2 regions of the Paenibacillus sp. Z6-24 genome follow, and region 1 is predicted to be linked to the other one. Evidence: riboswitches for the same ligand, from Rfam matches in the RefSeq annotation. Region 1 holds a riboswitch; the other holds the start of a gene.
The links. A riboswitch is a leader RNA that binds a small molecule or an ion and turns the genes downstream of it on or off. The one in region 1 is predicted to bind cyclic di-AMP.

Region 1 (7,097 bases):
GTCTCCAGCCCACTGGATGCGGACCGGATGGATTATCTGCTGCGGGATGCTTATTTTACCGGCGTCAATTACGGCACTATTGATATGGACCGTATTATTCGTGTGCTGCGTCCGCATGATGGACGGATAGTGGTCAAGGAATCCGGAATGCATGCGATCGAGGATTATCTTATGTCCAGATACCAGATGTACTGGCAGGTTTACTTCCATCCGGTTACCCGGAGCTCGGATATTGTGCTGCGCCATATTTTCCAGCGGGCCAAAGAGCTGCATGATCAGGGATATTCGTTCCGGTTCCTGCCGCATCCGCTGCCTTCCTTATTTGAAGGAACACTGACTGTAAATGAATATCTTCTACTAGACGAAGCACTTGTACAGACAGCCTTTATGCAGTGGACGCTGGAGCAGGACGAGATGCTGGCCGATGTATGTTCACGCTTTATGGAGCGGAGACTTTATAAATATGTAGAAACGGAATTAATCGACCTGGATATGATCGATGAGATTCGTTCCGAATTTGAGCGGGCGGGCCTTCATCCGCACTATGATCTGGAAATCGATTTTCCGACAGATCTGCCTTATGACGTATTCCGCCCGGGAGATCCGAAAAAAGAAAAACAAATCCTGCTGCTCAACCGTCAAAACAAAGTGCAGGAAATCTCGGAAGTGTCGGACGTGGTACGTTCGATCAGCGGTATCCACCGCGGCAGATACCATCTGTACTTTCCACAGGAAAAGCTGGAAAGGGTAAAAGATCAGTTGTCCAAACAGGTGGCGGATATCTTCGAAGACAAGTTGGGTCCGGCACAGATGGAATTCGAAATTTAAGTCTCACGGATCAAAAATAGAGCAAGGCGAAGTAAAGGAGAGTTAAATATATGTTATTTGATACACATACCCATCTGGATTCCAAAGATTTTGATGGTGATCGCAAAGAAGTCATCGAACGCGCTTATGCCAACGGTGTAACGCGGATGGTAAATGTAGGTTTTGATCGCGAGACGATTCCTACAACAATGGAGCTTGTTGAAGCGTATGATTTCATCTATGCGGCAGTTGGCTGGCATCCGGTTGAAGCGATCACGATGCAGCCGGGGGATCTTGAATGGATTGAATCTTTATGCAAACACGAGAAAGTAGTGGCTATCGGCGAAATCGGTCTGGATTATCACTGGGACAAATCACCAAAAGAAGTGCAGCATCGTGTACTGCGTGAGCAAATCGGCTTGGCACGATCGATCAACATGCCAATCGTGATCCATAACCGGGAAGCGCATGAAGATATTGTACGTATTTTGCGAGAGGAAAAAGCGTCCGAAGTCGGCGGCATTATGCACTCGTTCTCGGGCAGCTGGGAGACGGCAAAAATGTGTCTGGATATGGGCTTCCATTTGTCGTTCGGCGGACCGATTACATTCAAGAATGCCAAGCAGCCAAAAGAGGTACTTCAGCAGGTGCCGATGGACCGTTTATTGCTTGAAACCGACTCCCCATATTTGACACCACATCCTTATCGTGGGAAAAGAAATGAGTCGGCTCATGTGCGTCTGGTAGCCGAGACAGCTGCCGAGCTAAAAGGGGTCTCGCTGGAAGAAATTAGTGAAATTACGACCAAAAACGCCCTTACATTATTTGGCATACGGTGAAATAGCGAGAAAAACCCCCGAAAAACCGAGCTATACGGATATATGAATGAATTTTAATGAATAAATGCTAAAATGTTACAAGATTTTAACTACTTTTTAAGAAAAACGGAGTTGCCTATCGCTTTACAGTGAGGTTGTGTTCGGGATATCATTTCATCAGTGATTTAATCTTGTTATTGATAAACGAGATTCCATGATTCGGTCTCGCTGAGTTTCCTACATAGGAGAACGGGGGAACCAACAGTTGTCTTCAGCATTCAAACCAGCAGTAACGGAAGACAACTTGTCTGATTCCTGATACAGGGTCTTTGGGGTGAATTGGGGATACTTGCGCCATGAGCGGAGGACTCTTCAAAGGGCATGCAGTACAAGCAATAAAAAGTGTCCGAACCCGACAGCTAACCTCGTAAGCGATGCAGAGGCAACCTCGCATTTTCTAGTGTTTCCCGAATGTTGTAATCGTCGGAAGCCAGGAAGAGTTGCTCTTGCGCTTTTCCATAGGCTTCTTTTGTTTTGGCTAAAAGGGAAAGCAAGAGTGTATTATTCTGAATATCACTGTTCAGAATCAGGAAGCCGCTAGGACTGACCATGGCGCAGGTACCTATTACATCATGAAAGATTGTCGAATGCCGATAATCTTGCATCAACACAAACGGCCTGCGAAAATTCTTATATAGTCGCGTCACATTTTATTTACGTCACAGCTAGACGGCGAGACTATGAAGGAGGACGGAAGAAGTGGGAATTGCTCCTTTCGAAGAAACCCATGGTTCACGCTCATCCAGCATGTCTTACGCGCTGAGTTGGAAGCAGAAAAATCTACGCTTTGCCTCGTTAACTGCACTGGCGGTCATAGCGGTCATCGTTATGCTGCTCTCTGTACTGTACAATCAGGCAGGCAAAAATATTTATGTCATCATCGACGGTAAAGCACAGGAAATGGAAACTCGCAAGCTCATGCTTTCCGATATGCTGACGGAACACCAGATTCAACTGGCACCACAGGATAAAGTATCCATGCCGCTCAATGGCGCCATCCAGGATGGGGATAAAGTCTATATTAACCATGCGGTAGCAGTGAACATCACGGCTGACGGAGATACCAAAAAGGTATACACGACAGCCAAGACAGTAGGCAACACGCTGGAGCAGGCCGGAATCGATTTGAAGGAACAGGACAAATTGACGCCGCCGGTAGAAGCTTCAGTCAAGCAGGACATGGATATCAAAGTCGTTAGAACGACTTCATTCGTAACGAAGCAGACAGTCAAGCTCCCGTACGATGTAGTCAAGAAAACCAGCGCCAGTATGCTGGAAGGCAAGACCAAGCTGATCCAACCCGGACAAACGGGTAAAGTCGTGCAGTATATCGAAAAGGTCTACGAAGATGGAGAATTCGTCTCCAAGCGTATGATCGACAAGAAAATGACATCGAAAGTTCAGGATAAGATTGTGATGGTGGGCACCAAGAAAGAACAGCCCAAGCTGCTCGCTGCAAACACATCCAGCAGTTCCAAATCGGACAAAAGCTTTTCTTATGCCAAAGTACTCAACAATGTGACACTTACTGCTTATTCTTCAGCAGAACCGGGTCTGGGCACAACTACCGCTTCCGGTACAAGAGTGATGGAAGGACGTACAATTGCCGTCGATACCAGCGTCATCCCGATGGGATGGTGGGTATACATTGAAGGTATCGGTTACCGCCGTGCGGAAGATACCGGCAGTGCCATTAACGGCAACAAAATTGACGTGTATATAGACAGCCTGAGTCAGGCCAGATCATTCGGTCGCAAGACAGGCTACACCGTGTATGTTATTGGCCCGGTAAAACCTTAGTTTGGCGATAGGATTGCTGTTGCCTGCCTCGGTGGGGCTGTTGTATGATATAGTTATGGTTAACCATGAGCGTGAATAGAACCGACAAAAAGAAGAGGATGAATCCTCTTCTTTTTGTTTGTTATACTGAAGACAGATTCATAAATGAACGCAGAAGGGAAGCGTAAGGCAAAAGTGATTAAAGAAGTGATCGTGGTAGAAGGCAGGGATGATACGGTTGCCATCAAGCGTGCGGTAGAGGCGGATACGATCGAGACAGGCGGATCAGCCATAGGTGCGGACGTGATCCGGCGTGTGAAGCTGGCACAAGAGCGCAGAGGAGTCATTATTCTGACCGATCCCGATCATGCCGGTGAGCGTATACGCAAAATTGTGGCCCAGCAGGTGCCCGGCTGCAAGCATGCCTTTATCCCGGAAGACGAAGCCACGCGCAAAGGGGATATCGGTGTCGAGAATGCATCACCCGATTCCATCCGTGCTGCACTGGCACGTCTTCATACGGAAATGCCATCAGCCGAAGTGCTGATCGACTGGGATGATCTGATGATGACAGGACTCGTTATGCACAAGGATGCGGCAGAGCGGCGAATGAAGATGGGCAATCTGCTCGGTATCGGCTACTGTAACGGCAAGCAATTTCATAAGCGGCTGCGTATATTCGGCATTACCCGTGAGGAATTTGCCGCAGCACTTTCACAACTGGAAGCGGAGGAACAATAAATCAATGAGTGATCGACACGATATTGCCACACCCCGACGGACCAAGGAAATTATCAGCAAGCACGGATTTTCGTTCAAAAAAAGCCTTGGGCAGAACTTTCTGATCGATGCGAATATTTTAAATAAAATTGTGGAAGCGGCAGAGCTGACACCAGAGCGCGGCGCCCTGGAGATCGGTCCCGGTATCGGAGCGCTCACCGAGCGTCTCGCCCAGCAGGCCAAGGCAGTCACCGCAGTAGAGATTGATCAGCGGCTGATTCCGATCCTCAGGGATTCCCTGTCGGAGTATTCCAACGTCAATGTACGTCACGGGGATATTCTCAAAGTGGATCTGCATGAACTGTTCGGTGAAGACTTCAGTGGTGTCGACAAAGTCAGCGTCGTAGCCAACCTGCCGTATTATGTGACCACTCCGATTCTGATGAAGCTACTGGAAGAGCGCCTGCCGCTCGATAACATTGTCGTCATGATCCAGAAGGAAGTTGCCCAGCGGATGGCCGCACAGCCGGGAGGCAAGGAATACGGAAGCCTCAGCATCGCTGTCCAGTATTACTGCGAGCCGGAACTGGTCTGCATCGTACCGAAGACGGTATTTATTCCTCAGCCGAATGTGGAGTCTGCAGTCATTCGTCTCAAGCTGCGCGAGCAGCCTGCCGTACAGGTGGAAGATGAACAGCATTTCTTTGATATCGTGCAGTCCTCCTTTGTACAACGCCGCAAGACGATCGCCAATAACCTGAAAACACGATACTTTAACGGTGGAGATCGGGAGCAGCTGGAACAGCTTTTGGCCAGTGCAGGTATTGATCCGACCAGACGCGGAGAGACGCTCAGCCTCCAAGAATATGCGGTGCTCAGCAAGGTGTTTTTGGACGCCGGTATCCGCTGAAAATAATCGTTGACAAGATAATTTTCTGACTGCTATAATTTAATGTTCATTTGACATATCCCTCTTTTTCTGGTATACTTGAATAGGAAAAGAGGTGGTTGTAGGCATGGCTAACAATGCGCTTACGGAAATTAAACGCAATCTTGATGCTCATGTTGGGCACAAAATCACTTTGCGTGCAAATGGTGGTCGCAAGAAGACCATTGAACGGACTGGCGTTTTAGAAGAAACCTACCCTTCTGTTTTTACAGTAAAGCTTGATGATGATCATCAAACTTTTGAACGAGTGTCTTACAGCTACGCTGACGTATTAACCGACTCCGTCGAGATTACGGTCTGCGATGAAGATTCCCAGACGCGGATCGAATACGCAGGGAATTGAATAACTGTTTTATCATAAAGCAGTCTTTATCTCCTTTCGGGGTAGAGACTGTTTTGTTTTGTGAATGGACTTCATAATCTATTTTTTTTATAATATGGATTATTCATGCTGACTGGCAGCCAGCCGGTCTGAATATAGATCAAGAACGGATGGACTGTTGAAGGTGGAGGAACCTCATGAAGTTATACGAAAAAGCGCCCGCTAAAATTAATTTGATGCTGGATGTATTACATAAGCGGCCGGATGGCTACCATGAAGTCGAGATGATCATGACCATGGTAGATCTGGCGGACCGGCTCACGATTTCGGAAATGGCAGGGGATACAATCAAAATATCCAGCCAGGCCGGATACATTCCGCTGGACGAGAAAAATCTCGCTTATCAGGCAGCAAAGAAAGTAAAGGAAAAGTATCATATTCGCCAGGGTGTACACATTCATATCGACAAGAAAATTCCGGTTGCAGCCGGACTGGCAGGCGGCAGCAGTGATGCTGCAGCCGCACTGCGGGGACTGGACCGTCTCTGGAACCTTCATATCCCGCATGAGGAGATGCTGAAGCTGGGAGCCTCGATCGGCTCGGATGTACCATTTTGCATTACAGGGGGCACGGCGCTTGCTACAGGGCGTGGAGAGATCCTGACGCCGCTGCAGAGCCCGCCGGACTGCTGGGTGATTCTGGCCAAGCCGCCGATCAATGTATCGACAGCGAACGTATACGGCCGCCTGCAGGCAGACCGTATTGCCCAGCACCCGTCGGCAGCGAATATGCGTGCAGCGCTGGAACAGCATTCCTTTGAGCAGATCTGCAGTGAACTGGGTAATGTGCTGGAAGATGTTACCCTGTCGCATTATCCGGAGGTAAGACAGCTCAAACAGGCAATGATTCAGCTGGGCGCGGATGGCGTATTAATGTCAGGAAGCGGTCCTACCGTCTTCGGACTCGTATCCAAAGAATCCAAGGTAGCCCGCATTTACAATGGGCTGCGCGGCTTCTGCCATGAAGTCTATGCGGTCAGAATGTTAACCTGAATGAATACAGGTCGCAATCTTGTTCATACCATTGTGCTGAATTTATGCAGATTGGATGAACAAGATTGCGATTTTCTTTTACAAACACGTACAAAAATGTTATATTCACTTTAATTATTCGGATTTGGGTATATAATTGTAAATTTTTTGTAGATAGTGAGGAGTTAAAGTGAAAAAACTAAAAAGGAGTGCGCGTCTGGTCGAGCTGACCCAGTATTTGACATCACGACCACACACGCTGATTCCGTTAACGACTTTCGCTGACCGGTACGGAGCGGCCAAGTCATCGATCAGTGAAGATTTGACGATTATCAAGGAAGTCTTTGAAGAAGAAGGCGTCGGGGAACTGCTGACTTTGGCAGGTGCAGCCGGTGGAGTGAAATATATTCCAAGACTGTCGCGCGAGAAAGCTTTTTCTTTTATGAGTGATCTGTGTCAGCAGCTGGAGCAGCCGGATCGTCTGCTGCCGGGTAATTATATTTATATGTCCGATCTGCTCGGACAGCCGGCTATTCTGAATGAAGTCGGCAAAATTTTCGCCTCGGTATTTGCCGATACGCCAATCGATGTCATTATGACTGTCGAGACCA
Region 2 (7,097 bases), 2.2 Mb from region 1:
TGATCTCATCACTGATTACCATTGTACCGCCGGTCACCGAACTGAAGTCGCCGCCTGCTTCCTTGATTACCGGAGCCGATTCACCGGTAATGGCAGATTCGTCCACTGATGCCAGTCCCTTGATCACTTCACCATCACCCGGGATCATCTCTCCCTGGGAGACCTGGACAATATCGCCTTTACGCAGATCGGTTGAAGGCACTTCGACAATGCGGTCACCCTCCACGCGATGAGCCATGATTTCCTTTTTGGTCTTTTTCAGTGAATCCGCCTGCGCTTTACCCCGTCCCTCGGCCAGCGCCTCGGCAAAGTTGGCGAACAGTATCGTGAACAGTAAAATAACAGCCACCGCTATATTAAAGCCGGTCGATACCGCCTCTCCAAAAGCATTCGGTATAAAGATCAGCCAAATGCTGATCAGCAGGCCAACTTCAACGACGAACATGACCGGATTTTTCATCATCAATTTTGGGTTTAACTTGATCACCGATTGCTGCAAAGCCTTGCTAATCAGTTCCCGGTTCATCACGGAAGCTTGATTTTTCATTGCTGATTCCTCCACTTGAAATGTCTCTATTTTAGCTGTGCTTGATTTGATTTGGTTATACATTTGCAGTTGGCAGCCGGCTCATATTCCGGACAGCCGATCCTTTTACAAAGTCAGCTGTTCTGCAATCGGTCCCAGTACCAGTGCCGGGAAGAAGGTCAGTGCGCCTACAATCACTACAGCGACCACGAATACGAGACCGAACAGCGGCTGATCCGTACGCAGTGTACCACTTGTCTCCGGCACCGGCTTCTTCATAAGCAGAGATCCTGCTACAGCCAGCAGCGTCACCATCGAGAAGTAACGCGCAATAAACATCACTGCACCGGTCGATACATTCCAGAATATTGTATTATCGCCAAGTCCCTCAAAACCCGAACCGTTATTGGCAGCAGCGGAAGTGAACTCATACAGCACCTGTGTCAATCCGTGATAGCCCGGATTGGAAATGGTGTCCGGGTATGTCATGAGCGCAATAGCTGTCGGCGCCAGAATGAGCAGCGGCTGAATCAACAGCGTAACTGCAATCAGCTTCATCTCTCTACCTTCAATCTTGCGCCCCAGGAATTCCGGGGTTCGTCCAACCATCAGCCCGGACAGGAATACTGCGATAATGGCATACATGAGTACGTTGAGGATACCGACTCCCGAACCGCCAAAGACCGTATTCAGCATCATATTGCCGATAGCGATCATACCTGCGATTGGAGTTAAGGTATCATGCATCGTATTGACTGCTCCTGTCTCCGATGCCGTTGTAACGACCGAGTAAAAGGAAGATTGTTCTACGCCGATACGTACTTCCTTGCCTTCCATCAAACCTGTACCCTGCTGGATACCCGCCTGCTGAATCAGCGGATTGCCCTGGTGTTCACTGAAGAGCGACACGCTCAGCATCACGATAAACATCATCATCATCGAGACGAACAGTACACGTCCTTGTTTGCGATTGCCAACCATCTTGCCATATGTAAATGGCAGGGAAACCGGAACCAGCAGCATCATTATAATTTGCAGCATATTACTAACCCCACCCGGATTCTCAAACGGATGCGCGGAATTGACTCCCATAAATCCCCCTCCATTGTTACCAAGTTCTTTAATCGCCAGAAAAGTTCCCATAGGTCCTGTGGCAATCTGCTGCTGTGCACCTTCAAGCGTCTGGGCTGTCACTCCAGTCTGCAAGGTCTGCGGTACACCCAGACCGATCAAAATAATCGCGGCTACAGTAGCTATGGGAAGCAGGATACGGGTCAACGCCCGGGTCAAATCCACAAAGAAATTGCCCAACGGCTTGCCAGCCAGTCCACGTATAAAGGCGATTGCCACCGCAATACCCGTAGCCGGTGAGACAAACATCATAAACACAATAGCGGTCATCTGCGAGAATAACGACAATCCGCTCTCGCCACTGTAATGCTGAAGGTTTGTATTGGTCATAAAGCTGACTGCCGTATTAAAAGCCAGATCAGGACTCATTGCCCCAATATCTGCCGGATTAAGCGGCAGCTTGTCCTGCAATCGGAAAATCAGATAAACAATCAAAATTAATATCGAGTTGCTGATCAGTACGGCGGCTGCATACTGTTTCCAGGTCTGATTGTCCTGACGAATACCACCAATACGGTAAATTCCTTTTTCCAGAGGGCCAAACCAGCGATCCAACCGACCCCGGGTATCATCAAATGCCCGGGCGATATAATTGCCCATCGGACGCGCCAGCAAAATGATGATAATCAGGGTTACTACAATGCCGATATATGGAAGAATACTCACAACACTCTCTCCTGCCTATTTAAAATTTTTCCGGATAAATCAAGGCATAACACAGATACACCAGCAAACCAGCAATAATGATCCACAGTAACCAGGTCACTTGTCATTCCCTCTTTCTCCCATGACTCGGGATGACCATTCAGCCAGTCCTCCAAGTGCGAATGCGATGAGTATTACCAATACAATCATCATGATGTCCAGCATAATTTTGTTGCTCCTTCATAATAAGTTCAGCTTCCTATCCTTTGCCTGTACAGAATACAGACTCTCTGGTTATATCCCTTTGTCTGTTTGACGGCTGCATTATCACCTGAATTATGTCATCTACAACTCGTTGTTAGTTGTATTTAATTTAATTACAGATGCGATTTTAGCAAAGTTTGGCGCAAAAAAAGAAGCCTGGAGAAAAGCAGAACTTTTCTCCAGGCTTCCTTGCAGCTGCTTTACCTGTCATACGCATTCACCGAATGCAGTACAAACAAGCTTCACATCTGTGATAAGCCGGATATAAGTTCTCCCTGATACGCTGACGAGGTTAGCTGTCGGGTTCGGGCTGGAAGATTGCCCGTTCCGGTAGTATCCGGAATTCACCCCATGTCATGCCAAGTATGAACTGTATTTCAGTCCGTATCTGTTATGACGTTTGGTTCCCCCGCTCTCCATGTTCAATGGAAACTAAGCGTTGCGACGTTTTCCTGCATGTTGCTCAAAGCATAATAAAACACAGAGCCTTTATACCCTGTGTCATGGTGGCACAAGTTCACACTCCCTCTCTCCATCTACGCTTACGAGGTTAGCTGTCGGATTCGGGCGGTGAGAGTCGCCCTACCTTCAGGGCCGATACCATGGTGATCAGCCTGAAGGATTCACCCCTTGCAGTCAATATGGTGGCTCTCACACCACCAATATTTACTGTATCATTGGTTCCCCCGTTTTCCGGTAAACCCGGAAACTCAGCAATTGCAGAACATAAAACCCAAGTATAAGGACTGCCTATTTATAGCAGTCGCTGATTCCAGATTTGCACATGAAATCTGTGAATCTCTAAATCCTGAAATGTATATTACGCCTGTCCTTGCTAACTGTAAAGGTGAAGGAAAAGGCAAAATAGACCTTGCTGGTTCACAGTTGTTCCTTTGCAACAATTATTAATTTTTTATCTATCTCAACCTCTGTTTTGCTCTATCTTGCTTTGATTTTCTTAAGTTCGACATTGTTTGCAAGTATGTATTCAGTTATTCTTGCAAAATCATGAAAACAATTATGTCATTCCTTTCAATCACCATTCTACACTAATCTTGCCCCGGCGATTCGAATCGGTGTTTGCATGCCAAAAAAACGGAGCGCTCCGGGCGCTCCGTCTCACAGTTCACTTATGCCTGTATAATCACTCTGTTTATTGTTCTGTTCATCTGCTCTTCTCTACAATTAGCGGGTATGACGAAGCCAGATATCCTGCTGTTCGTCCGTCATTTCTCCAATCATTTGCGAGAAATTGACATACTGGGCAAAGGCATCTTTGAGCAGCTCAAACTGGGCAAACGTTCCGGTGAATTTCTCCAGTGTGACCGAGCCGCTGATCGATTCCAGATTGCCAATAAGGCATCCTTCCATCAGCTTGAGTTCCTTGAGTGCCGGCAGATCAGCCAGCGCAGAGACATCCTCAATGTGAGATTCGTATAGGGTCAGGCTCTCCAGCTGGTTATATCCGCTCAAGTACTGGATATTCCGGTCATGCAGTCCACCAATATACAGTTTGCGCAGCGGCAGCATGCGGCCCAGCTGTTCCCAGTCTTCCGGCAGCCATTCATCCGCCCCCAGAATGGTAAGTTCACAGAGCTCGGGCAGGCTGGCAATAAATTCAGCTGCCTGACGTGTCGGAGCCGAAATCGCCAGCTTGTGCAGTGTAGTCATCTCGGCGAGTGGAGAGTAATCCTGCACCGCCGTGCCCCGGCAGTCCAGCTCATACAGACGCGTCAGAGCAGTCAGCGGCTTCAAATCCTGTACCTGGGTATCCTCGATATTCAAAATTTGCAAATAAGGCAGATTCTGCAGCGGTGACAGATCACGTATCGGGTTACGGAACAGATGCAGCTTTTTGAGCTCACGACAGTGTGCCAGAGGCGTAATGTCATCAATTGCATTACGGTTCAGCAGCAGCTCGCGCACCTGGATACACTGAGCCAGCGGGCTCGCATCCGTCAGCTCTGCATCCGGCAAATAAATCTGACTCGCCGTTACAAAAGATTCCGCATCTCCGTATCCTTCCGTAATCAGATCGCGCCAGACCGGGTCCAGACTCGCAAACCAGGTATCCAGCTGGTCGCTTTCTTCTCCCTCAGGCAGCTGGATAATATCACCCATCGCATACATCTGGGCATCCTTGAGCAGACGGGATTGATCACTGCGTCCGTATACCCAGTAGCCCATGCCTTCTTCTTCCACAACCGTATAATTGCCTTCGCGGACCATATCCCGCATAAAATGAATAAATTCGCCCAAACTGGGCGCGATCACATGTTTCATTTCCTCATCTCTGCCAAAATTGATCACCTGTCCGACAATGCCTTTTTCGGCAGGGTCCAGATCAATTCCAAGATGATTGCCTCCACCATCATGACAGAATGGAAGCCAGCCTTTGTTGATATACTGCTCCTTGATCCAGCCGGATGGAATGGAATAATGATCACCCAGTTCCTGATATTCCGGCTGCAGGTCCGACCATATTTTCCATTCGCTCACCATATCGTCCAGACTCAAAAACTGAAGCCCGAAGAAAAGGCCGGGACCGTTGCGGGATTCCCCGTTATGAATATGATAGAGCTGCCTCAATTCATCCGGAAAAGTCACTCCCATCACCTGTTCGGCATGAGTGATCTCCATATCTCCGGCAGGCGGCAGCAAAAAATCTTCCAGGCTGCTCATCTCCGGTCTCAAAATGGACTTGATTTCCTCGATCCATGTTCCTATCATATACAAGCCTCCTTCCTTCTAACTTAAACCAATCTGTGCTATTTGTATTCATCTACCGAACACAAGCTGCCTGTACCTTTCTCTATGTAATTCCCGATTAATCCAGAAGAGCGCTGCGTTTGAAAATGAGGACGATCTCGCCGAGGTCCCCCTGGCTCACAGTCGTATCAAAGGAGGATACCAGCTCCCAGCCATCAAATCCAAGATTGTTAAGCTCCTCCTGAAGCAGATGACCGTCGACTCTACCATTTACAAAACCGGCTGCAGGTAATTTTAATGTTTTATATTCCCACTGACTCATGGTATGATCTTCCTTTCTCCAAAACAATTCGGCATTCGCAGAAACGGGTATACATTGTATACGGAAGCTGCTGCCGATTATCGAATGTGCACGGCTGAATCGGGTTCCACACTTGATTGGAACCGTTCCAACAAGCTATATTGTAACATAATAACGATAAGGAGTTATACCAGACTCGTGATGAAGACCATAGGGCTTGTCCGCCATTTCAAAGTGAATAAGGAATTCCCCATCCGGCAAATGGTGACAGTTCGCGAGCTGGTCACCTGGCTGGAAGAGTACGATGTTGCCGACATTGAAGAAGGCCAGACTGATCTGCTGGGACTGAACTGGGAAAAGTGTTTTGCGAGCGATCTGCCGCGGGCACTTAAAACGGCCCAGTACATTTATCCCGGCGAAATCATTATTATGTCCGAACTGCGGGAGATTACACCGCCTACCTTTCAGACCGAGCTACGCTTTCCGTTTATCGGCTGGGCAGCCTTTGCCCGGATTGCTCCTCTGCTGAGTCGACGTTACAAACGAATGGTTGCCGAGACGGAAGCACGGATTGACCGCGCGCTTGATGTGATCCTTTCCTCGGAGGCCGAGCATGTTCTTGTGGTCAGCCACTGGGCGCTGATGCTTTACATGCGCAAGCAGCTGATCAAGCGCGGATTTGCCGGTCCGCGTATGCGAATGGTAGAAAATGGCAAGCTGCATATTTTTCGTGATGCCGAGGCACAGGCTGCTTTGCGTCAGACACTGCGTTAACTGTCCGGTTTTTACTTAAGCCAGATGATTGTTCGAGCCGTAGGAAGGAGTTTTCTCTGATACCTATGGATATCCAAATACCCTGCTCCGATGATTCGGGCAGGGTATTTCTCATGGCTTGAGCCAAAGATTATCCGGATTGGCGACAATTCGTGACAGGATAATTACACTTGAGCTTCCAGATCTCGCCCATTGATGAACAGATCGATGGTCTCCTGCTCATAGTCGTTGAGCGCTCTGCCATATTGATCGGTCAACAGCTGAACCACTCGATCCCGGTCATACTCGGCATTCTGTACCAGACGGGCCGTACGCTCCAGCAGCACCAACTCCTGGTGGAACCGCTCCGTATCCCAGATTTCTGCATGATGAGACAATACCACAAGATCTGCATCATATTTGCGCAGGGACTGGATGAGCTTCAAAGTGGTGGCTGGTGTATAGCAGTTGGGAGTAACATGGATATTCGGATATAGTGCATCGCCGACGAATAATACTTTATCTTCCTGTATATAAATAATCGAGGAATCAGAAGAATGATCTCCGCCGACATGCTCCACAATACAGTGCACACGACCAAGATCCAGTTCTAGCTTGCGGTCAAAAGTTATGTCCGGTGTCGGTAATAGAATATCGCGGTTGTCCACAAATTCTTTTTTGATGGCATCTGCGCAAAAAGCAATCTCGGTGCCTTCTTCCACACGGCGGTCCAGATCTTCATCGGACCAGGACAGCTGCTGCATTTCC

Region 2: another riboswitch for cyclic di-AMP. It lies ahead of kdpF (K(+)-transporting ATPase subunit F); the one in region 1 lies ahead of M1D61_RS21845 (ubiquitin-like domain-containing protein).

The regions. Positions count from the first base shown of each region.
Region 1 is NZ_CP096398.1:5,039,159-5,046,255, reverse strand. Features, by position in the region: gene M1D61_RS21855 (HD domain-containing protein) at 1-828, shown strand, start outside; gene M1D61_RS21850 (TatD family hydrolase) at 879-1,646, shown strand; cyclic di-AMP (ydaO/yuaA leader) riboswitch at 1,842-2,074, shown strand; gene M1D61_RS21845 (ubiquitin-like domain-containing protein) at 2,385-3,485, shown strand; gene rnmV (ribonuclease M5) at 3,660-4,205, shown strand; gene rsmA (16S rRNA (adenine(1518)-N(6)/adenine(1519)-N(6))-dimethyltransferase RsmA) at 4,210-5,094, shown strand; gene veg (biofilm formation stimulator Veg) at 5,201-5,476, shown strand; gene ispE (4-(cytidine 5'-diphospho)-2-C-methyl-D-erythritol kinase) at 5,653-6,507, shown strand; gene purR (pur operon repressor) at 6,677-7,097, shown strand, end outside.
Region 2 is NZ_CP096398.1:2,822,750-2,829,846, forward strand. Features, by position in the region: gene kdpB (potassium-transporting ATPase subunit KdpB) at 1-547, opposite strand, end outside; gene kdpA (potassium-transporting ATPase subunit KdpA) at 653-2,257, opposite strand; gene kdpF (K(+)-transporting ATPase subunit F) at 2,343-2,423, opposite strand; cyclic di-AMP (ydaO/yuaA leader) riboswitch at 2,833-3,015, opposite strand; cyclic di-AMP (ydaO/yuaA leader) riboswitch at 3,090-3,292, opposite strand; gene M1D61_RS12150 (SMI1/KNR4 family protein) at 3,752-5,296, opposite strand; gene M1D61_RS12155 (DUF4177 domain-containing protein) at 5,394-5,597, opposite strand; gene M1D61_RS12160 (histidine phosphatase family protein) at 5,778-6,350, shown strand; gene M1D61_RS12165 (MBL fold metallo-hydrolase) at 6,515-7,097, opposite strand, start outside.